2 linked regions of the Alloactinosynnema sp. L-07 genome follow. The protein of the gene in region 2 interacts with the protein of the main gene of each other region in a pairwise test. Links are inferred from orthologs where the notes say so. Each region holds a gene or a part of one and is shown on either strand. Other genes may lie near its edges. The genes, in order: BN1701_RS17460 and BN1701_RS05430.

Region 1 (10,488 bases), 2.8 Mb from region 2 along the record:
CGATGGAGCAGCGTCAGTGGGAGATTTCCCAGGTCAGCGTTGGTGTGGGCGGCTGATCACCGCCCCCCGTGATGTCCAGTGGAGTCCACGGTGGACAGGTGCCGGACCGGCCTGACGCTGTCACGCTCGGCGCTATGACTCTGACTGTGCAATGGCCTGAGTTCGTCGACACGGCCGCGCTGCGCGAGCACGAGCGGATGCGGCTCATGGAGGAGGTCTTCGACCCCTTCAGCATCGCCAACCTGGACCGCATCGGCGTCCGCGCGGGGTGGCGCTGTCTGGAGGTCGGTGCGGGCGGCGGCTCGATCGCCCGCGCGATGGCTGACCGGGCGGGCGGTGCCAACGTCGTCGCCACCGATCTGAGTATTCGGCTGCTCGGCCCGCTCACCGACCTCGGCGTCACCGTCCTGCGCCACGACGTGACCGCCGATGAGGCGCCGGGTGAGTTCGATCTGATCCACGCGCGGTTCGTCCTCGACCACCTGCCCGGCCGCGACGCGGCGCTGGCGAGGATGGCGTCATGGCTGCGGCCCGGCGGATGGCTGCTGCTGGAGGTGGGGAGCACCGCACCGGAACTGTCGTCGCGGCCCGAAGTCGCCGCGGCGATGGCGGCGGGCAACGCGGTGCTGGCGGGCCAGCTGGGTACCCACACCAGTTGGGCACGCACGATGCCGCTGCCACTGAGCGCGGCGGGCCTTTCGGACTGCGCGGCGGTGGGTCAGGCGGTCGCGGTCCGCGGCGGCGGACCGATGGCCAGGTGGCTCAAGGAGACCTACTCGCTGGTCGACGACCGGGTCGTGGCCGCCGGGCTGATGAGCCGCGATGGCCTCGACCAGGCGTACGCCGCCATGGCCGACCCATCCTTTGTGGACTACACCTGGTTGACGGTGGCGGCGACCGGACGGCGGAACTGAGCGAGGGCGGCCGCCCGGGGAAGGCGGCCGCCCGCTCAGGCGCTCAGGCTGGGCCGGTACATGTCCAGCCAGTGGTAAAGATCCAGTACCCGGTCCACGCCGCGGCGCAGGTTGCTGGGGACCTCGGCCGGGTCCAGGGCGACGGTCTCGGTCAGCCACACCGGGTCGACCAGGTCGAACACCTGATGCGTGCTGTCGGCCAGCACCTCCTTGGCCTGCTGCTGCAGCGCGGCCAGGTAGTGCGGATCCTGAGTGGACGGATACGACGCCTTGAGCCGGTCGCGGGCCGACGGCGGCAGCACGTGCGCGGTGGCGTGCCGAAGCAGGCTCTTCTCCCGGCCGTCGAAGGTCTTCATCGACCACGGCGCGTTGTAGGCGTACTCGACCAGGCGGTGGTCGCAGAACGGGACGCGGACCTCCAGCCCCACCGCCATCGACACGCGGTCCTTGCGGTCGAGCAGCATCCGGACGAACCGGGTCAGGTGCAGGTTGCTGACCACCCGCATCCGCCGTTCCACCGCGTCGGCGCCGTCGAGCTGGTCCACCGACGCCACCGCGGCGGCGTACTGGTCGGCGACGTAGCCCTCGATGTCCAAGGTCCGCCGCAGCGCCGGGTTGAGTATCGCCGCGCGGTCGCCGCTCATCGCGCTTTGGTAGGCCAGCCAGGGGAAGGTGCCCGAGGTGACCGCCGCCTCGTCGTGGAACCAGCGGTAGCCGCCGAAGACCTCGTCGGCCGACTCGCCGGACAGTGCCACCGTCGACTGGGCGCGGATCGCCTGGAACAGCAGGTAGAGCGAGGAGTCCATCTCACCGAAGCCGATCGGCAGGTCGCGTGCGGCGATCACCTTGCGGCGCAGCTCGGGGTCGGTCAGCAGGGCGGGGTCGACGGTGATCGTCTGGTGTTCCGAGCCGACCAGATTCACCACGTCGCGGATGTACGGGGTGTCCGGTGTGTCGCGCACCGAGTCGGCTTTGAAGGTCTCCTCCCGCCCGACGAAGTCGACCGAGAAGGTCCGCAAACGCTTGCCCTGCTCGGCCAGCCGCGCCGCGGACAGGCCGGTGATGGCGCTGGAGTCCAGTCCGCCGGACAGCAGCACGCAGCGCGGGACATCGGCGACCAGCTGGCGGTGGACGATGTCGGTCATCAGCTCCCGCACCCGGCCGACCGTGGTCTCCAGGTCGTCGGCGTGCTCGGCGGCCGTCAGCCGCCAGTACGTGCGGGTGTGGATCCCGTCCGCGTCGACGGTGACCACCGTGCCGGGCTCGACCTCGTACATCCCCTTCCACAGCGACCATCCCGGCGCCATGGTGAACCCGATGAGATCGCGCAGCCCGGCCGCGTCGACCTCGCGGCGGGCCAGCGGGTTGGCCAGGATCGCCTTGGGCTCCGAGCCGAACAGCACGCCGTCGGCGGTGGGGTGGTAGTAGAGCGGCTTGATGCCCAGGCGGTCGCGCACCATGATCAGCTTGCGCCGCCGCTCGTCCCAGATGGCGAAGGCGTACATGCCGTTGAGGTGGTCGACGACCGCGTCACCCCACTCGAGGTAGCCGCGCAGGACGACCTCGGTGTCGCTGTCGGTGCGGAAGTGGTGCCCGGCGGCGGTCAGCCGCTCGCGCAGCTCGGCGAAGTTGTACGTCTCGCCGCTGTAGGTGAGCACCACCTCGCCCGCCACCGTGTGCGCCCGCATCGGCTGGCGCCCGCCCGCCAGGTCGATGATCGCGAGCCTGCGGTGGCCCAGCGCGGCGGGACCCCGCACCCACGTCCCGGCGTCGTCCGGGCCGCGCGGGGCCATCGTGTCCGTCATCGCCCGCACCGTGTCGTGGTGGCGGGTCAGGTCGCGGTCGTAGGACACCCAGCCGGTGATGCCGCACATGGTTTCTCCCTGCCCTCAGGCGTTTGGCGCGACGATGAGCGCGGTGGTCTCCACCGGCAGCTCCGCCGACCGCTCGACGGTGAGGCCCGCCCGGTTCAGCAGCGTGGTCAGGTGGTCGCGCGAGCGGTGCCTGCCGCCGGTGGTCATCAGCAGGTGAAGGTCCCACAGCGCGGGCAGCATCGTCGAGTCGCCGTCGTCGGTGACCAGGCGGTCGAGCAGCAGCAGTCGAGCCGACTTGTCGGACATGGCCGCGCGGATCGACTCGAACAGCCCGACGATGTCGTCGTCGGAATGCCCGGCCAGCACCCGGCACAGCAGATAGACGTCGCCGCCCTGGGGAACGCCGTCGAACATGCTGCCGCCGACGACCTCGACCCGGTCGAGCCCGATCGTCGCCCCAAGGTTGGCCCGCGCCGCGGCCACGACGTGCTCGCGGTCCAGCACGGTGCCCCGCGCGTCCGGCGTCGCCGACAGGATCGCGGCCAGCAGCTGTCCGTTGCCGCCACCGATGTCCACCACGTGCTTGCCCGCGAAGTCATACACACCGGGCACGTGGTCGAAGAAGAGGTTGCCCGCCTTCATCGCGCGCTGGAACCGGTCCGAGGCGTCCTGGTGCTCGCCGAGGTAGGCGTAGAGCGGGGTGCCGTACGCGGCCTCGAAACCGGAGCTGACGGTGCTGATCGCGGTGTGCGCGTGCCCCCAGGCGGCGTAGAACTCCTCGCCGTAGAGCAGGCACATGTCCCGCTGCGAGCCGGGGACGTCGAGCAGCGCGGTGCTCAACGGGGTGTTGTGGTAGCCCGTCCGCCCATTGCCCTCGAACATCCCGACCGCGACGAGCAGCCGCATCAGCCGGTGCACGCCGTCCTCTTTGGACCCGCAGGCCGCCGCCAGGTCCGCGTCGGTCGTCCGGCCCGCGGCGATATGGTCGGGGATGCCGAGCTTGACCGCGGTGTAGACCGCTTGCGCCCGCCACCCGCCGGTGATCAACTCGACGACAGCGCGCGCCGCGTCCAGAGTCATGATGCCTCCTTTGAGGCGCCACCGGTGGGGATGCCACCGCGGCGAATGACGGGGATGTCGATGCTCAGCGCGCGCAGCTGGTTGTACGGGTTCATGAACTCGCGCTGCTGGACGATCTTGCCGTCGGCGAGCAGGAACGAGTGCAGGAAGTGGTTGCGGTAGTGGCCGGGCGGGTAGTCGGGGTAGAGGATCTGCCCCTCGCCGTCGCACTCGACCCAGAAGCGGTTCGGGTCCTGGGTCTCGGAGACCTCGATGTTGAACCAGTGCCAGTCCGGGAACATCCTCAGCGACCACTCACCGTGCGCCCGGAGTGTCTCGTGGCCGCACGACACGATCGGCTCCGGCGTGTCGCCGGTGTAGAGGCCGCTGGTGCCGTCCTCGGTGAAGAGCAGGTAGCGGGTCAGCCGGTTCTCGCCCCGGCGGCCCATGTAGTCCTCGACGACGGATCGGTTGCGGCGACGCAGTTCGGCGTTGCCATCGCGGAACGAGTCGGTCATAGTGTGAACTTCGCACGGGGCCTGGGGACCGTCAACGTGTCCAGGAATCCGCATCCCCGGTTGGACGCGCGCCGAATTCAGTAAATTCCCAAGCATGTACGAATACGCGATCGCCGACGTTTTCACCGACGTCGCCCTCCAGGGAAACCCAGTCGCCGTGTTCCTCGACGCCCGCGGTCTGGAAACCGACCGAATGCAGTGCATCGCTCGGGAGATGAACCTCTCCGAGACCACTTTCGTGCTCCCCCCGACCAATGGCGGCGACGTCCGGGTCCGGATCTTCACTCCGGTCAACGAGCTGCCGTTCGCGGGCCACCCGACTCTGGGGACGGCGGTGGTACTGGGCCAGACGCGGTCGGGCCCTGGGTTGGCGATGGAGACCGCCATGGGCACGATCCCCTTCGACTACCACCGCGCGGGCGGCCGGGTGACGGCGGCGCGCATGCGTCAACCAGTCCCCACCTGGGAGCCTTATCCGCAGACCGAACACTTGTTGGCGGCCTTGGGATTGGCGACCTCGACCCTGCCGGTGGAGGTCTACCGCAACGGCCCCCGACATGTCTACATCGGACTGCCCACCATCGACGCACTGTCCGCGCTGACGCCAGACCAGCGCGCGCTGGCCGCGCACGTCGACGTGGCCGCCAACTGCTTCGCCGGTGCGGGGGCGAACTGGCGGATGCGGATGTTCTCGCCCGCCTACGGCGTGGCCGAGGACGCCGCCACCGGATCGGCGGCGGGCCCCCTGGCCATCCACCTCGCCCGACACGGACTGGCCGAGTGGGGCGAGGAAATCGAAATCCTGCAAGGCGTGGAAATGGGCCGACGCTCGGCGATGTACGCGACGGCCATCGGAAACGCCCAGCGGATCGAGCGAGTCGAGGTCGCCGGTTCGGTCGTCGTCGTCGCCGAGGGAACTTTACGGCTGTAGCCGCTGGGAAACCCAATTCCCGTCGACCAGTGAATACTGGACCCGCCGGTGCAGTCGCTCCGGATCGGCTTGCCAGAATTCAACAGTGGTCGGCGAAAGCAGATATCCGAGCCATTCGGCGGGCCGGTCGAAGGTCTGGCCGCTCTCCGCGAGTCGGCGGGCCTCCTTGCGCAGCGCTTCTTCGTCCTCAAGGGGCGAACTCTGCACGGAGGCCACCGACATCGGGTGGGTGGCGGGCGGCCGGGCCTTCCACATCGCGTCGGAGATCTCCGCCGACAGTGGGGCCACCGGCCCGGTGAGGATCACCTGCCGACCCGACTCGCGCCAGTACAGGACCCCGGACGCCCACCCGGTCGCCGCGATGTCGCGGCCCTTCTGGCTGCCCGCGTGGCTGGTGAAGACCAGGCCCTCCTCGGTGATCCGGATCGTCTGCACGATCCGGTTGGTCGTCCGCCCGGCCGCGTCCGCGGTGGCCAGGGCGAGGACGCCGGGCTCACGCACGCCCGTGTCGACCGCGTCCTCGAACCACGCCTTCACCAGTGCGATCGGATCCGTCATTTCTCCTCCTCGAACGCCAAACCCACCCCGGCCAGACCGGCCACCGCGAACACGCCCTCCACCGTGGCCTCCACCTCGAACCGAACCCGCTCGGTTGGCGCGTACCCGATCAGCTCCATCGCCCGGTGCGGCGGCAGCGGCTGGTCGAGGAAGTCGTCGGATTCCCACAGCATCACCGCGCCCCACCGGTTGCCCACCCGGTCCGACACCCAGAACTTCAGCCGCAGCCCCCGCACCGAGGTCCACGGCGAGACCCCCTCGTCGCGCAGGTACTCCCGCAGCGAGTCGATCGTCTGGGACGAGTCGGTCAGGTCCCACCAGGTGACCGAGGCCTTCATCTGCCCAACACCTCTCTGATCCGCGCGGCAAGGATCCGCGGCCCGTCCTCGGTGAGGACGGACTCGGCGTGGAACTGCATCGAGGCGAAGAACGGTCCGCGCAGCGCGTGGACCTCCCCGCTGTCGACGTCGTGGCTGATCTCGACCAGCCCGATGTCGGCTGGGTCGATCTTGTCCTCGTCGCTGTGCGCGGCGAAGGAGTTGTAGAACCCGACCAACTCGGTCGCGCCGAACAGGTCGATCTCGCGCTGTCTGCCCTGGTTGGACTGCTCACAGCGGCGCAGCACGAGCCCGAGCAGGCCGCACAGCACCTGATGACTCAGGCACACCGCAAGAAACGGCCGCCGCCGCTCCAACAGCCCGCTGATCGTCGAGTGCAGGTGCGCGATGCGGTGGTGGCCGGTGTCCCGCGGATCCCCTGGACCCGGTCCCATCACCACCAACTCGTACTCGTCGACCTTGTAGGGGTCGTCGAAACGGCGCACCGTCACGTCCAGACCCAGCGAGCCGAGTTGGTGGGCGATCATCGCGGTGAACGTGTCCTCCGCGTCGACCACAAGCACCCGCACACCCGCCAGCCCCGCCACCGCCGCCCGCGCCGGGGAACCGGCCAGCCAGAAGCCGGACAGCCCGACGTTGCGTCCCGCGAGCATGGCCAGCACGCGCGGATGTTCGCTCAGCACGGGCCGCTCGGCGTCCAGCGCCGACAGCAGTCCGGCCGCCTTCGCCCTGGTCTCGGCCACCTCCGACGCCGGATCCGAGTGCCGCACCACCGTGGCGCCCACCGCGATCCGCATCCGCCCTCCAGCGTCGATGTCCGCTGTGCGGATCATGATCGCCGAGTCCATGGTGGGCCGCCCACCTTCGTCGTGCCCGATGAGCGCGGCGACCCCGCTGTAGTACCCGCGGCCCTCCGGCTCATACCGGGCGATCACCCGGCACGCGCTCTCCAAGGGGCTGCCGGTCACCGTCGGCGCGAACATCGTCTCCCGCAGGATCTCGCGTGGGTCCCGGTCGGTGTGGCCCTCGATGAAGTACTCCGTGTGCGCCAGCCGGGCCATCTCCTTGAGATACGGGCCGACGACGCGCCCGCTGGTGCGGCAGATGCGGGCCATCATCTTCAGTTCCTCGTCGACCACCATGCGCAGTTCGTCGCGTTCCTTGGCGTCGTCGAGGAAGTCGACCATCCCGGCCAGCGTCGGGCCGGTCGGCGGGTAGCGGTAGGTGCCGCTGATCGGGTTCATCACCGCGACGCCGTCACGCAGGCTGACATGGCGCTCCGGGCTGGCGCCGACGAACGCGCGGTCGCCGGTGTGCACCACGAAAGTCCAGTGCGCGCCCACCTCCCGCTCACACAGCCTGCGGAAGAAGGTCAGCGCGGCCGCCGGGCCGTAGTCGGCGATGTCGGCGACATAAGACCGCTTGAGCACGAAGTTCGATCCCGCGCCGTGGCCGATCTCGTCATCGATGATCGCGCGCACGGTCGCCGCGTAGTCCTCGTCCGACACGTCGAAGTGGCCGTCCACCAGCCGGATCGGCCGGTTCGCCACCGCGCCCAGCACGTCGGCCAGCGCCACCGTTGCCCGCTCGGTCACCCGCAGGGCGATGAGCGGGGCGCCGTCATCGACGGTGTCGAAGCCGCGTTCGGCGATCTGCCGGTACGGGACGACCACCAGCACCTCCGGCCCGAGCGGCACGTCGGCCAGGGTCGGCGGCGTCGACACCTCGCCGATCAGCACGTCGACCTGGCCGGGGGAGCGACGCAGCAGGGCGAACGGTGGCGGGTCCGCCGACAGCACCTTCGCCAGGGGACTCACGGGAAGACCTCGTCGGCGGTGACCACGACCGCGCAGCGCTGGGCCGCGTACTCGATGGCGAGCCGGTGGTGGTCGGCGGAGAAGTCGGCGACCGCGTCGGCCACCACGAAGGTCTCGATGTCGTTGGTGAACGCCTCGACCGCGCTCATCAGGACACCGACATGGGCGTAGACCCCGCAGATGATCAGCTGGTCTCGGCCGAGTCCGCGCATCCGCTCCAGCAGGTCGGACCGGAAGAAAGCGCTGTAGCGCCACTTGGTGAACACCCAGTCCGCCGGGTCCGGGGTCAGCGGCTCCACCATCTCCCGGTCGGCCGGGTCCACCCGCATCCCCGGCCCCCAGAAGTCCTTCAGCAGGCCCCGCTGCTCGTCGGTCATCCCGCCCGGCTGCGCGGTGTACCCGACGGGAACACCCAGTTCACGACAGCGCTCGCGCAGTGCGGCGGTGTTCGCCACCAGGGGCTCCCGCACGCTGTCGGGCAGGGGCCGCAGGAAGAAGCGCTGCATGTCGTGGATAAGCAGCACCGCGCGGCTGGGGTCGGTCACCCAGTTCGCGGTGTTGCCGGGCAACTCGGCGGACGCGGGCATCGAATACGGCGCGATCGTGGGAATGCCTACCACTGTCGTCTTCTCCATCACTGGGTCACGGGGACGCGCTCGAGTTGCTCGGCGAAGCGGTGCCACGCCTGGGCGAACTCGACGGCCACCTGCGCGATGAGCTGCCTGCAGTGCGGTGGGACGTTCTCGGCGATGGTGTCCAGGCGGCCGTTGTTCACCGCGTGCGCGTCCATCAGCCGCAGCAGCGCGCGCCCGTTCTCGGTGAAGCGGATCGACGGGTCGGTGCGCAGCCGGTGCAGCACCGACGGCCAGTCCGGCTGCGGCTGCTCGGGGACCGGCGCGGGCGTGGGTTCGGCGCGGGCCAGCCGGACCGGGTCCTCGCCGCGCAGCATCCGGGTGCGCACCGCGCGGACGGTCTCCGGGGAGATGCCCGCGGAGCGCGCGACCTGGCGCAGCGACAGGGTCGGGTCGTCGCGCATCAGGTCGCGGGCGATCCGGCGTTTCTCCAGGCTGTTGGTGGGCCGCACCCGCCCGTCCTGGCCGATGCGCTGCTCGGGCGCGCAGCCCCGGCACCGGGCCACGGTCTTCGGGGACAGTCCGGTGACCCGCGCGATCATCCGGTCCGACCATTGCGGGTGCGACTCCAGGATGTCGGTCGCCGCGGCCTTGCGGTCGGCCAGCGACAGCGGCAGGCCGTGGGTGACGTTGGAGCGCACAGCCAGCACGAACGCGTCGGCGTCGTCACCGTCGAAGAACCGCGCGGCGATCTCGGTGCGGCCGAGCGACTGCGCCGCCCGCACCCGGTGCGCCCCGTCGATCACCCGCATGGACCCGCGGTGCACCACGATCGGCGGCAGCGCGTCGAGGGACTCGGCGAGGGTGTGGACATGGTCGGCGTCCAGGCCGAGGCTGCGGGGCGAGCCATGGACCTTCAGCCGGGCGATGGTCAGCGACACCACCGGGCCCGAGATCAGCGACAGCGGGCGCGTCCGCGGGTCGATTCGGACAATGTGGGTCTCGGCCAAGGCCACAGCGGTTCCAGGCAATGCCAACGCCTCCCTCCCTGGGTGGCGCGGGGGCCACCACCTCCCGAACACGTCTCGTTGGTTTCTATCGAGCACCCCGCAACCGCAGCGCAAGGCTGGCTTTTGCCCAGAGACGAACTCGCCCCCGGTGCCTCGTGGGCACCGGGGGCGAGAATCGTGGGGCTTGGATCAGCCGTTCGCGCTGTTGTCGTTGCAGGCGGCGTACTCGACCCAGTGACCGGCGGTCAGCGTCTCGATCGGGCCGTTCCACTGCCACGGCGCGACGCAGGCGTTGTCGAGGACGCTCAGCGTGTAGCCGTGTGAGTCGTTGGAGTTGGTCGAGTTGCCGTTGCACGCGGCGTAGCCCGCACCGTGTCCGACAGTGCCTGCCTCGATCGGGCCGTTCCACTGCCACGGGGCGACGCAGGAGTTGCCGAGGATGCTGATGGTGTAGTCGCCGTGGTGGTGGTCCGAACCCGGGTGGTGCGGGGGCGTGGCGGCGGCGGTGCCCGCGGTGGCCAGGCCGGCGAGCAGCGCAGCGCCGGTCGCGGCGACGACGGTAGCGATCTTCTTGAACACGATGTACCCATTTCTTGAGAGGGGGTGACGCCGGGACGACGGTGCCCAACGACACCCCACCCACCCGGCGTGGCACGCCGCGATGTCACCCGTCCTAGGTACATGCGCCATCCGATCGTGCGGAACCGCCGGTCGCCTGCCGTGGTGTCCGAAATAGACCGAAGCCGGTCAGTCGGCGGCCGTTCGGTTCGCGACCAGGCGGGCGTAGCGGGTTCCGGCGGTCAGCAGCACCAGACCGGCGCCAAGGAAGACCGCGACCCTGGCCATCCCGTCGAGCGCCGACAGGTCGAACAGCACCAGTTTCACCACCGCGGCGCCGACCAGCGTCAGCCCGACCACGCGCAGCGCGACGGAGTCGATGCCGCGCACCAGCAGTGC
Region 2 (10,311 bases):
CAGACCTACATCACCAGGTCGCGGATGGGTCGCGCCATGCGAGCCACCGCGCAGGACCCGGACACCGCCCGGCTCATGGGCGTCAACCCGAACCGCACGATCGTGCTGACCTTCGTCATCGGCGCGGCACTGGCGGGTATCGCGGGTGTGCTGTACGGCATCCAGATCACCAACGTCGACACCGAGGTCGGGTTCCTCTACGGCATCTTCGCGTTCACCGCGGCGGTGCTGGGCGGCGTCGGTTCGATCAAGGGCGCCGTGATCGGCGGGTTCGCCATCGGTCTGGTCAAGACGCTGTCCGGCCAGTACATGTGGGGCGGCACGCAGTACGACCTGGTGTGGATCTTCGTCATCCTCATCGTCGTGCTGGTCTTCCGGCCGCAGGGCCTGTTCGGTGAGCCGGAAAGGGTGCGCGCGTGAGCCTCAATGAGCTTGTCAAGCCCTCGATGGCGCGACCCATGATCATCGCGGGTGGCGTTCTCGGGATCATCGCGGCGCTGCTGCCGTGGGCGACCTTCACCCTCAACGACGGTCCCTACCCGGACAAGGCGACGCTGCAGTTCTTCGACCTGCCGTTCGCGGTGAGCGGGTTCCGCCTGCACACCTTGATCCTCGGCGTGGCTCTGCTGGTCGTGACCTTCGCGCCGATCCCGGCTCGCACCCGGATCCAGCGCTCGCTGGGCTGGGGCCTGCTGGCCGTGGCCGCGGTGAACACCGCGTTCATCCTCGGCGACGGCGGCGGCTTCGGCGCGATCACCGCCGCCGAGGGCAATGTCGCTTTCGGCGGCATCGTGGGCATCATCGCCGCCGTGCTGGTCATCCTGGCCACCAAGGCGAGCACCGTCGAGCCGATCCCGCACTGGAACACCAAGGTCCCGACCCTGGTGGCCTACGTGGCGCTGATCGTGGCGTTCGTCGCCTTGCTGCTGGTCGTGGCGATGCTGCTCAACGCGGGTGGCCAGGGCGGTGTCGGCAACCCGTACGCGGGACCGATCTTCCTGTCACTGCTGGGCTTCCTCGCCGGTGCCCTGGGCGCGCTGCACGGGATCGGGCTCACCACCTGGATCTCCCGGCTCTCCGACGACCACAAGTGGTTCAGCATCATCGTGCTGCTGGCGTGCGCGCTGGCGCTGCCGTTCACCGAGGCGGGCACCGACTACTGGATGACCACCGCGGCCAACATCGGCATCTACGCCGCCACCGCGATCGGTCTGAACATCGTGGTCGGTCTCGCGGGTCTGCTCGACCTCGGTTATGTCGCGTTCCTGGGTATCGGCGCGTTCGTCGCGGCGAACTTCTCCGGGGCGGTCGCGGCCAAGGCGGGCATCGAGCTGCCGTTCGTGGTCGCGGCGATCATCGCCGCGATCGTGGCGGGCATCTTCGGCGCGGTGGTCGGCTCGCCGACGCTGCGCGTGCGCGGTGACTACCTGGCGATCGTGACGCTCGCCTTCGGTGAGATCTTCAAGAAGTCGGCGCAGAACGACATCGGCGGGCTCACCGGCGGCGCCAACGCCATCCCCGGCGTGCCGCCGATCAACTGGTTCGGCCAGTCCTTCGACGAGGGGCTGACCATCGGCTCGATCGAGCTGCCGTCCGGCGTCCTGTACTACGTGCTGATCATCGTGCTCGTCGCGCTGGTCATGGTCGTGTTCGCGAACCTGAAGAACTCGCGGATCGGCCGTGCCTGGATCGCGATCCGCGAGGACGAGGACGCGGCGCGGGCCATGGGCATCAAGACCGGCCAGGCCAAGATCCTCGCCTTCCTGATCGGTGCCACGCTGGCCGGTCTGGCGGGCGCGGTGTTCGCGCACAAGACGTCCACAGTGGCCTATGACAGCTTCCAGTTCATCGAGTCGGTGACGCTGCTGGCGGCGGTCATCCTGGGCGGCATGGGGTCGATCCCCGGTGCCGTGCTCGGTGCCGCGCTGCTGCTGGTGCTGCCGGAGAAACTGCGTGAGTTCTCCGACTACCGCCTGATCCTGTTCGGATTCGCGCTGGTGCTGATCATGCGCTTCCGGCCGCAGGGCCTGGTGCCCGACAAGCACCGGAGAGCGGAGTTGGCCAACGAGGGCGCCGAAGGCGTCCCCATCAGTGAACTCAACGTCACCGATGACACCCCGGGTGGCGCGAAAGCGGAGGTGGCCCGATGACGGCTCCAGTGTTGTCCGCCACCGACGTCTCGATGGTCTTCGGCGGTCTCACCGCCCTCAAGGACGTCAACATCGAGCTGCACGAGGGCCAGATCCTCGGGCTGATCGGCCCCAACGGCGCAGGCAAGACCACGTTCTTCAACTGCCTCACCGGTCTCTACACCCCGACCCGGGGCACGGTGAAGCTGCACGGGCGCACCCTGCCCAGCGACCCGGCCGCGGTGACGGTGGCCGGTGTGGCCCGCACGTTCCAGAACATCCGGCTGTTCCCCAGCATGACCGCGCTGGAGAACGTCCTGGTGGGACGGCACGCGCGGATGAAGCAGGGCCCGGTCGCGTCGCTGTTCCACGGCCCCGCCTTCAAGAAGGGCGAAGCCGCGGCCAAGGCGCGTGGGCTGGAGCTGCTCGAGTTCGTCGGACTGTCCGGTTTGGACGACGAGCTCGCGCGCAACCTGCCATACGGTGACCAGCGTCGGCTTGAGATCGCCCGCGCGCTGGCCACCGACCCGGCGGTGCTCCTGCTCGACGAGCCCACCGCGGGCATGAACCCGCAGGAGACCGAAGCGGCCCGCCAGCTGATCTTCGCGATCCGCGAGCTGGGCATCGCCGTGGTGGTCATCGAGCACGACACGAAGTTCATCTTCTCGCTGTGCGACCACGTGTCGGTCCTCGTGCAGGGCCAACTGCTGGTGGAGGGCGCGCCCGAGGTGGTCCGCGGCGATCCGCGGGTCATCGAGGCATACCTTGGCAAACCGCCGGAGGAAGTCCAGGCCGAGGTGCGCCAGTACGCGGAGGAATCCCCGGCTGAGCGCACATCGGTGATCGAGACGATTTCGGAGCGCACCCAGGTGATGGAGCCCATCCGCCGGGAAGAGGGAGGACAGCGGTGACCGCACTGCTCGAGGTACGCAACCTCAGCGTCGCCTACGGCGCCATCGAAGCCGTTCGCGACGTCTCGTTCTCCGTCGAAGAGGGCCAGATCGTCAGCCTCATCGGCAGCAACGGCGCGGGCAAGACCACCACGCTGCGCACCATCTCCGGTCTGCTCCGGCCCAAGGCGGGCGAGATCCTCTTCGAGGGGAGGTCGATCGCCAACGCGGCCGCGCACGAGATCCTGGAGAAGGGCGTGTCGCACTGTCCGGAGGGCCGCAGGCTCTTCGGCCGGATGACCGTCGAGGAGAACCTGCAACTCGGCGCCTACGTCCGCCGGGACAACGGCGTCGAGCAGGACATGCACCGGGTCTACGAGCTGTTCCCGGTCCTCGGTGAACGACGCAACCAGAAGGCGGGCCTGTTCTCCGGCGGTGAGCAGCAGATGCTCGCCATCGGCCGGGCGATGATGTCCAAGCCGCGACTGCTCATGCTCGACGAGCCCTCCATGGGCCTGTCGCCGATCATGACCCAGCGCATCTTCGACACCATTTCCGAGCTGCAGTCCCAGGGGACGACGATCCTCTTGGTCGAGCAGAACGCGCTGGCCGCCCTGGCCTTGTCCGACCGCGGCTACGTGGTCGACCTGGGCCGCACGACGCTGGAAGGCCAGGGTCACGACCTGCTGGCCGACACCCGCGTCCGCGCCGCCTACCTCGGCGAGGATTAGAGGTTTCAGATCGAGCGAAGGCCGCATCCCACGGGGTGCGGCCTTCGCCGTTTCATGTGCCGAAATCGTTCAGCCGATCGGTCCGGTTGCTGTTCATCGGCTGGTCCGGTGTCATGAGCACATGATCAGTAACCGGTTGCCCGCTCGGATGCGGGCCTTGGGTATGGAGTTGGCGGCAGCCCGTGTGTATGACGGGAAGACGACCAAGGAAGCGGCGAAGGGAATCGGGTCCTCGCCGACGACAGTTAATCGGACCGAGAACGCCAAGCGCGTCTCGCCGATCACGGATGTGGCGGGCCTGCTAGCGCTTTACGGGGTGACAGGGCCGGACAGGGAAAGAATCTTGGACCTCGCCCACAATCTGGAAGCCAGCGAATGGCTGGAGTCATGCGACCGGTTGCCCCGCCTGCTGCCTGCGCTGATGGCCTTCGAGTCGCGAGCGACCTCGCTACTTGACTTCGCGCCTGCCGAAGTGCCGGGTCTCTTTCAGACACCCGCCTACGCCAGGGCTATCCACGCTGCCTGTGGCATCACGGGTGCCGACCAAGACGCGATGGTCGAGGCTCGCCTGGACCGCCAGAATGTGCTGAGCAAGCGCACCGCGCCGACCTACACGGCAATCATTGATGAGGCCGCTTTGCGCAGGCCATTCGGTGGGGCAGAGGTGATGGCGCAGCAAATCCATTGGCTGATCGGGAAGGCGCAGCAGCCGAACATCAACCTTCGCGTGATCCCGTTCCGGCTCGGCGGATATCGGAACCCGGGTCAATTCGCGCTCATGGGGTTTCGCGGTGTCCCGCCGATCGTTTACGTGGAACATGAAGGCGCGTCGGGCTTCCTCGATGCGCCCTCAGACGCGGGGATGTTCCAAGATCTGGCTGCTAGGCTGGTCGAGTTCGCGTTGGGGTCCGCCGATTCGGTGAACTTTCTGACCAGGATGGCGGTCGACTACGAGTGGGGCTGAAACGGCATGCGCGCACAGTGGCGGAAGTCGAGCTTTAGCGGCGGCGGGCAGGCGAGCTGCGTTGAGGTCTCCTTCGCCACCACTGTGCGCGTGCGGGATTCCAAGAACCCCGATGGCGGCCTGCTCAGCGTGCCCCCGTTCGCCTGGTCGCCCGCTGTGCTCGCCGAACTGGCCGCGCGCCGCTGATCACGGCCAGCCCGGCGCCGACGGGTCGGCCTTCGCGAGGATGCCCCGGCACTTCTCCGTCGCCTGCTCCCGCACCCACCCGTCCCGCAGCACGCCTGCGTCCCGCTGGCGGATCGCCTCGTCGGCCAGTGGGATGAAAACCTCGTACTGGTCGCCCGTCAGCCCCATCGCCTGGTATTCGTAGGTGTCGGTGACGCCCGCGAGCTTCTGCCCGACCCAGTAGTCGAGCTGGTTCGCGCACACCGTCAGGGGATCCGGCGGGGGAGTCTCCGTCGTCGTCGGCGTGGACACCACAGTGGGGGAGCCGCAGGCGGTCAGTACCAGCGCCGCGGCAAGGGCGAGTCGTCTCATTTGTCGCCGGGGGCGCGGTCGAGCGCGACACACGTGAGGCGGGCGGTGCAGGTGCGCTTGCCCGTGTTGTCCTCGGTGATCACGATCTCGAAGGTCGACGTCGACCGGCCCACGTGCAGCGGCGTGCACACCGCGGTGACCAGGCCGTCGCGGGCCGCGCGGTGGTGGGTGCAGGACAGTTCCAGGCCGACGACCAGTTTGCCCTCCGGCGCGTTGAGCGCGGCGCCGATCGAGCCCAGGGTCTCGGCCAGCACCGCGTTGGCGCCACCGTGGAGCAGGCCGTAGGGCTGGAGGTTGCCCTTGACCGGCATGGTCGCCACGAGCCTGCTCGGTTCCCACTCGGTGACCTCGATGCCGAGCTTGTCGGCCAGCAGCTGGTCGGCGACCTCCGGGCGCAGGCCGGGAATCTTCGTCGGGTCGATCGTGCTCACGGAAAACCTCCGATGGGTGACGCATGGTCGACTGACCCCCACTCTGGGCGAGGCTGTCGGTGCCTCAGCCTAGACTCGCCGGGTGCCCGCGCAGACCGAAACCCGGACCAAGCCCGTCGCCACCACCGACACCCGTCGATTGCTTCTTATCGACGGCCACTCGATGGCTTACCGGGCGTTCTTCGCGCTGCCGAAGGAGAACTTCTCCACCGGCACCGGCCAGCACACCAACGCCGTCTACGGCTTCACCTCGATGCTGATCAACCTGCTGCGCGACGAGGCGCCGACGCACCTGGCGGTCTGCTTCGACGTCTCGCGCAAGACGTTCCGCACCGAGACCTACGCCGAGTACAAGGCCAACCGCAGCACCAGCCCCGACGAGTTCAAGGGCCAGGTCAGCCTCATCGAGGAAGTCCTGGCCGCGCTGAACATCCCGACGATGTCGAAGGACAACTACGAGGCCGACGACCTCATCGCCACGCTCACCACGCAGGCCGTGGCCGACGGGTTCGATGTCGCGATCTGTACCGGCGACCGTGACGCGCTGCAGCTGGTCAACGACAACGTCACCGTGCTCTACCCGGTGAAGGGCGTCTCCGAGCTGGCCCGGTTCACCCCGGAGGCGGTTCTCGCCAAGTACGGCGTGACCCCCACCCAGTACCCCGACTTCGCCGCGCTGCGGGGCGACCCGAGCGACAACCTGCCCAAGGTGCCCGGCGTCGGCGAGAAGACGATCACCAAGTGGATCCAGCAGTTCGGCTCGCTCAACGAGCTGATCGACCGGGTCGACGAGGTCAAGGGCAAGATCGGCGACTCGCTGCGGGAGAACCTGTCCAGCGTCATGCTCAACCGCCAGCTCACTGAGCTGGTCCGCGACGTGCCGCTGGAACTGGGTCCCGACGAGCTTGGCGTGCGCCCCTGGGACCGCGACGCCGTGCACCGGTTGTTCGACGAACTGGAGTTCCGCGTCCTGCGCGACCGGCTGTTCGCGACGCTGAGCAGCGCCGAGCCGGAGGCCGACGAGGGCTTCGAGGTCAGCGGCGGCGCGCTGGAGGCGGGCGCGCTGCCCGCGTGGCTGGTCAAGCACGCGCCGAAGGGCACCCGGATCGGCCTGTCGTTCCGCGACGTGGCAACCGGCGTGTCCGGGCAGGCGGTCGAGCTGCGCTCGGTGGCACTGTGCGACGCGGCGGGCCAAGGCGTCTACGTCGACGTCGCCACCCTCAACGAGGACGACGAGCGCGCCTTCCGCGACTGGCTCGCCGACCCGGACGTCCCCAAGCTCGCCCACGACGTCAAGCGCGCCTTGCACGCGCTGCGCCACCGCGGCTGGACCCTCGCGGGCCTGACCACCGATACCGCGCTCGCGGCCTACCTGGTCCGCCCTGGTCAGCGCACGTTCAGCCTCGACGACCTCGTCCTGCGCTACCTCAAGCGCGAACTGCGCGTCGAGGACGGCGACGGCGAGCAGCAGCTGTCCCTGCTGGACGAGGAAGGCGACGACGAGCGCAAGCTCGCCGCGGGCGAGATCCTGCGGGCCCGCGCCATCGCCGAACTCGCCGACGCCCTGGACACCGCGCTGCGCGACGCGGGCCAGTACTCGCTGCTGGGGGAGATGGAGCTGCCCCTGCTCCAGGTCCTCGCCGAGTTGGAGGCCGTCGGCATCGCCGTCGACACCGAGAAGCTGGGCACCCTGGAGTCGCACTTCGCCAACCGGGTCAGGGAGGCCGAGCAGGCCGCGTTCCAGGTCATCGGCAAGGAGATCAACCTGGGTTCGCCCAAGCAGCTCCAGGTGGTGCTGTTCGACGAGCTCGCGATGCCGAAGACGAAGAAGACCAAGACCGGCTACACGACCGACGCCGAGGCCCTGACCACCCTCTTCGCCCAGACCGAACACCCGTTCCTGGAACACCTGCTCGAACATCGCGACGCGATGCGCCTCAAGATCACCGTCGAGGGCTTGCTCAAGTCCGTCGCCGACGACGGCCGCATCCACACCACGTTCAACCAGACCATCGCGGCCACCGGCAGGCTCTCCTCGACCGAGCCGAACCTGCAGAACATCCCCATCCGCACCGAGGAAGGCCGCACCATCCGCGACGCCTTCATCGTCGGCCCGGACTGCGCGGAGCTGCTCACCGCCGACTACAGCCAGATCGAGATGCGGATCATGGCCCACCTGTCCGCCGACGCGGCCCTGATCGCCGCCTTCCAGTCCGGCCACGACTTCCACGCCGCCACCGCGGCGCGCGTGTTCGGGGTCGAGCCCGCCGCGGTCACCAGCGAACAGCGCGCCAAGATCAAGGCGATGAACTACGGGCTCGCCTACGGTCTGTCGGCCTACGGGCTCTCCCAGCAGCTGCGGATCTCCACCGAGGAGGCCCGCGGTCTGATGGACGAGTACTTCGCGGGCTTCGGCGGCGTCCGCGACTACCTCCAGGAGATCGTCGCCCAGGCCCGCAAGGACGGCTACACCGAGACCATCTTCGGCCGCCGCCGCTACCTCCCGGACCTGACCAGCGACAACCGCCAGCGCCGCGAGATGGCCGAACGCATGGCGCTCAACGCGCCCATCCAGGGCAGCGCCGCCGACATCATCAAGGTCGCGATGCTCGGCGTGCAAAAGGAACTCAGGTCATCGGGGCTGCGCAGCCGCATGCTGCTCCAGGTCCACGACGAGTTGGTCCTTGACGTGGCCAAGGGCGAACGGGAGCCGGTGGAGACCCTGGTCCGCACTCAGATGGGCGGCGCGTACCAGCTCCAGGTCCCGCTGGACGTCTCAGTCGGCTTCGGCCGCTCCTGGAACGAGGCCGCTCACTAGTACTTCCATCAGCGCGCCCAGGGTCGTCCAGTCGGCCCTGGGGTCGCTGACGAGGTCGCCGAGGCGCCAGACCTCGGGGTAGGTGCGCTCGCTGTGGCCGGGAACGCCGCGGGCGGCCGGGTCGATGCGGTCCAGTTCGTCGGCGGTCAGCTCCACCGAGAACAAGTGCTGCCGATGGGCGCTGAACGTCGCTGCGAGCTGGCGGGCGTGGTGGGCGCGGAACCGGTTCAACGGCAGGTCCAGCCCCGTCTCCTCGGCCAGTTCCAGCGCGGCGACCTCGACCGGCGGCATCGGGCGGTGGCTCGAACCGCTGGGCAGTTCGTGCACGAAGCCGTCGGGGGAGACGGTGGGGGAGCGGAACTCGCGGACCAGGACCACGCGAGTGTCCATCAACTCGGGCGCGCGGCGGTAGGCGAGGACCGCGGCGACGTCCGGGCGGGACAGGACGATCTCGTTGGTCTTCACCCGATCTTCGGCCGCGACATGGATTTGGGCGTGGAACGCCCACAGGAACACGATGTCCCGGTCCGGGCCGACCCGGAACGTCCACTCCAGACGGCCGCCGCGCAGGTCGTTGCCCGCCGCCTCGTGCGCGCGCAGCCAGTGCTGGAACGACGGGGTGCGCCACACCAGCAGCGGCACGTCGCGCGCGCCGCCGCGCCGGGACGCTCCGTCCTCAATGGACTTCATGGCCGCCGCGATCGTGTCCGGGAGGGTGTCCGACAGCGGGACGTGTGCCTCGCGGGCGTACTCGCGCTGGTAGCGCACGCGCTCGGCGTCGGGCGGGGTGCCCAGGACGACCCGGCCGCTGTCCTTCCACCGCCCGAACTCGTCGTTCGTCGTCAGCGCGGGCATCCCGGGGCCGCGGGCGATCCAGAACAGGACGACGTCGGCGCGGTCGCCCCAGTGGAGCTCCCACGTGCGCTGGTCGTCGTAGACCGGCCAGACCGCGCCGCGCGGCTCCGGGATGAACACCACCAGCTTGCCGGGGCGGTCCCACGTCCGCTCGATCTCGGCGAGCGCGGCGGGCCGCCACGAGGGCACCTCGGGTGATCGCGGTGTCGGTCCCGCGAGGAACAGGCTGGCCGTCCACTCGGCGGGCGGATCCTCGCCCGCGTGGACTCTGACGACTTCGCTCACTGGAACTCCCACGCGAGCCATCGAACTACGTCATCCGGTGGGTGTCCATGAAGTCGTAAAGACGCCCGATCACGTGCCAGGTTGCGCTGGTCGCCGAAGTCGAGCCGAACGTCGCAACTTGCCATGACCTTGGCAACCGCCGGACCGGTCCGGGCGTGTCCGTGCTGTCAGTCCACAAACCGCGCTGGGAGCGCGGACAGCACCTGGGGAGCTTCACATGTCTCGTCGCACTGTTCTCGGAATCGGCATCGCCGCCGCCGCGCTGACCGTCCTCGCGCCGGGGGCGCAGGCCGCCACCGTCGAAGGCGGCCTCAGCTTCGGCGGTCAGTCCTACGTCGCCAAGCCGGGCGGCACCGTCCCGCTCGACGGCTGGTGCACCGACCCCGCCTTCACCGCCGCGGTGATCACCTCGCCGGTGCTGAACTCGCTCACCATCGCGGCCAAGGACGGGGCAGACGGCAAGCGATCGTTCGCGGGCACCGGACACGTCAAGAAGTCCGCCAAGTCCGGCGTGTACCAGGTCGCCTTCACCTGCGGGGGCAAGAAGATCGAGAGCGTGCTCACCGTCCACGTGCCTGGCGCGAACGACAACATCAAGGTCGACCCAGGCCAGCTCAAGATCTTCCCCGGCAAGGCCGTCGCGGGCCACAAGGTCACGCTGTGGTGGCACG

Evidence for each region.
Region 1: the proteins of BN1701_RS05430 (region 2) and BN1701_RS17460 interact in binary tests that used the Escherichia coli proteins (3 or more experiments, as listed by UniProt). The link is inferred for Alloactinosynnema sp. L-07 from one-to-one orthologs.

The regions. Positions count from the first base shown.
Region 1 is NZ_LN850107.1:3,945,880-3,956,367, reverse strand. Bases 6,766-9,755 are described here. They hold BN1701_RS17460 (isochorismatase family protein), read right to left. Parts: upstream 8,585-9,755; coding sequence 7,946-8,584; downstream 6,766-7,945. Other genes in these bases: BN1701_RS17450 (hypothetical protein), read right to left, coding at 9,721-9,755; BN1701_RS17455 (ParB N-terminal domain-containing protein), read right to left, coding at 8,584-9,558; BN1701_RS17465 (anthranilate synthase family protein), read right to left, coding at 6,766-7,949. In the rest of the region: BN1701_RS17500 (bifunctional 2-polyprenyl-6-hydroxyphenol methylase/3-demethylubiquinol 3-O-methyltransferase UbiG), read left to right, coding at 135-914; asnB (asparagine synthase (glutamine-hydrolyzing)), read right to left, coding at 950-2,788; BN1701_RS17490 (methyltransferase), read right to left, coding at 2,804-3,808; BN1701_RS17485 (PhzA/PhzB family protein), read right to left, coding at 3,805-4,305; BN1701_RS17480 (PhzF family phenazine biosynthesis protein), read left to right, coding at 4,400-5,236; BN1701_RS17475 (pyridoxal 5'-phosphate synthase), read right to left, coding at 5,225-5,794; BN1701_RS17470 (hypothetical protein), read right to left, coding at 5,791-6,132; more of BN1701_RS17465, read right to left, coding at 6,129-6,765; more of BN1701_RS17450, read right to left, coding at 9,756-10,110; BN1701_RS17445 (DUF2339 domain-containing protein), read right to left, coding at 10,279-10,488. UniProt on the Escherichia coli protein: Involved in the biosynthesis of the siderophore enterobactin (enterochelin), which is a macrocyclic trimeric lactone of N-(2,3-dihydroxybenzoyl)-serine.
Region 2 is NZ_LN850107.1:1,124,262-1,134,572, forward strand. What follows is about bases 3,966-6,778. They hold BN1701_RS05430 (hotdog fold thioesterase), read right to left. Parts: upstream 5,683-6,778; coding sequence 5,248-5,682; downstream 3,966-5,247. Other genes in these bases: BN1701_RS05415 (helix-turn-helix transcriptional regulator), read left to right, coding at 3,966-4,714; BN1701_RS05420 (DUF397 domain-containing protein), read left to right, coding at 4,721-4,900; BN1701_RS05425 (hypothetical protein), read right to left, coding at 4,901-5,251; polA (DNA polymerase I), read left to right, coding at 5,846-6,778. In the rest of the region: BN1701_RS05395 (branched-chain amino acid ABC transporter permease), read left to right, coding at 1-420; BN1701_RS05400 (branched-chain amino acid ABC transporter permease), read left to right, coding at 417-2,150; BN1701_RS05405 (ABC transporter ATP-binding protein), read left to right, coding at 2,147-3,040; BN1701_RS05410 (ABC transporter ATP-binding protein), read left to right, coding at 3,037-3,750; more of BN1701_RS05415, read left to right, coding at 3,872-3,965; more of polA, read left to right, coding at 6,779-8,500; BN1701_RS05440 (nucleoside 2-deoxyribosyltransferase domain-containing protein), read right to left, coding at 8,459-9,640; BN1701_RS05445 (hypothetical protein), read left to right, coding at 9,858-10,311. UniProt on the Escherichia coli protein: Required for optimal enterobactin synthesis. Acts as a proofreading enzyme that prevents EntB misacylation by hydrolyzing the thioester bound existing between EntB and wrongly charged molecules.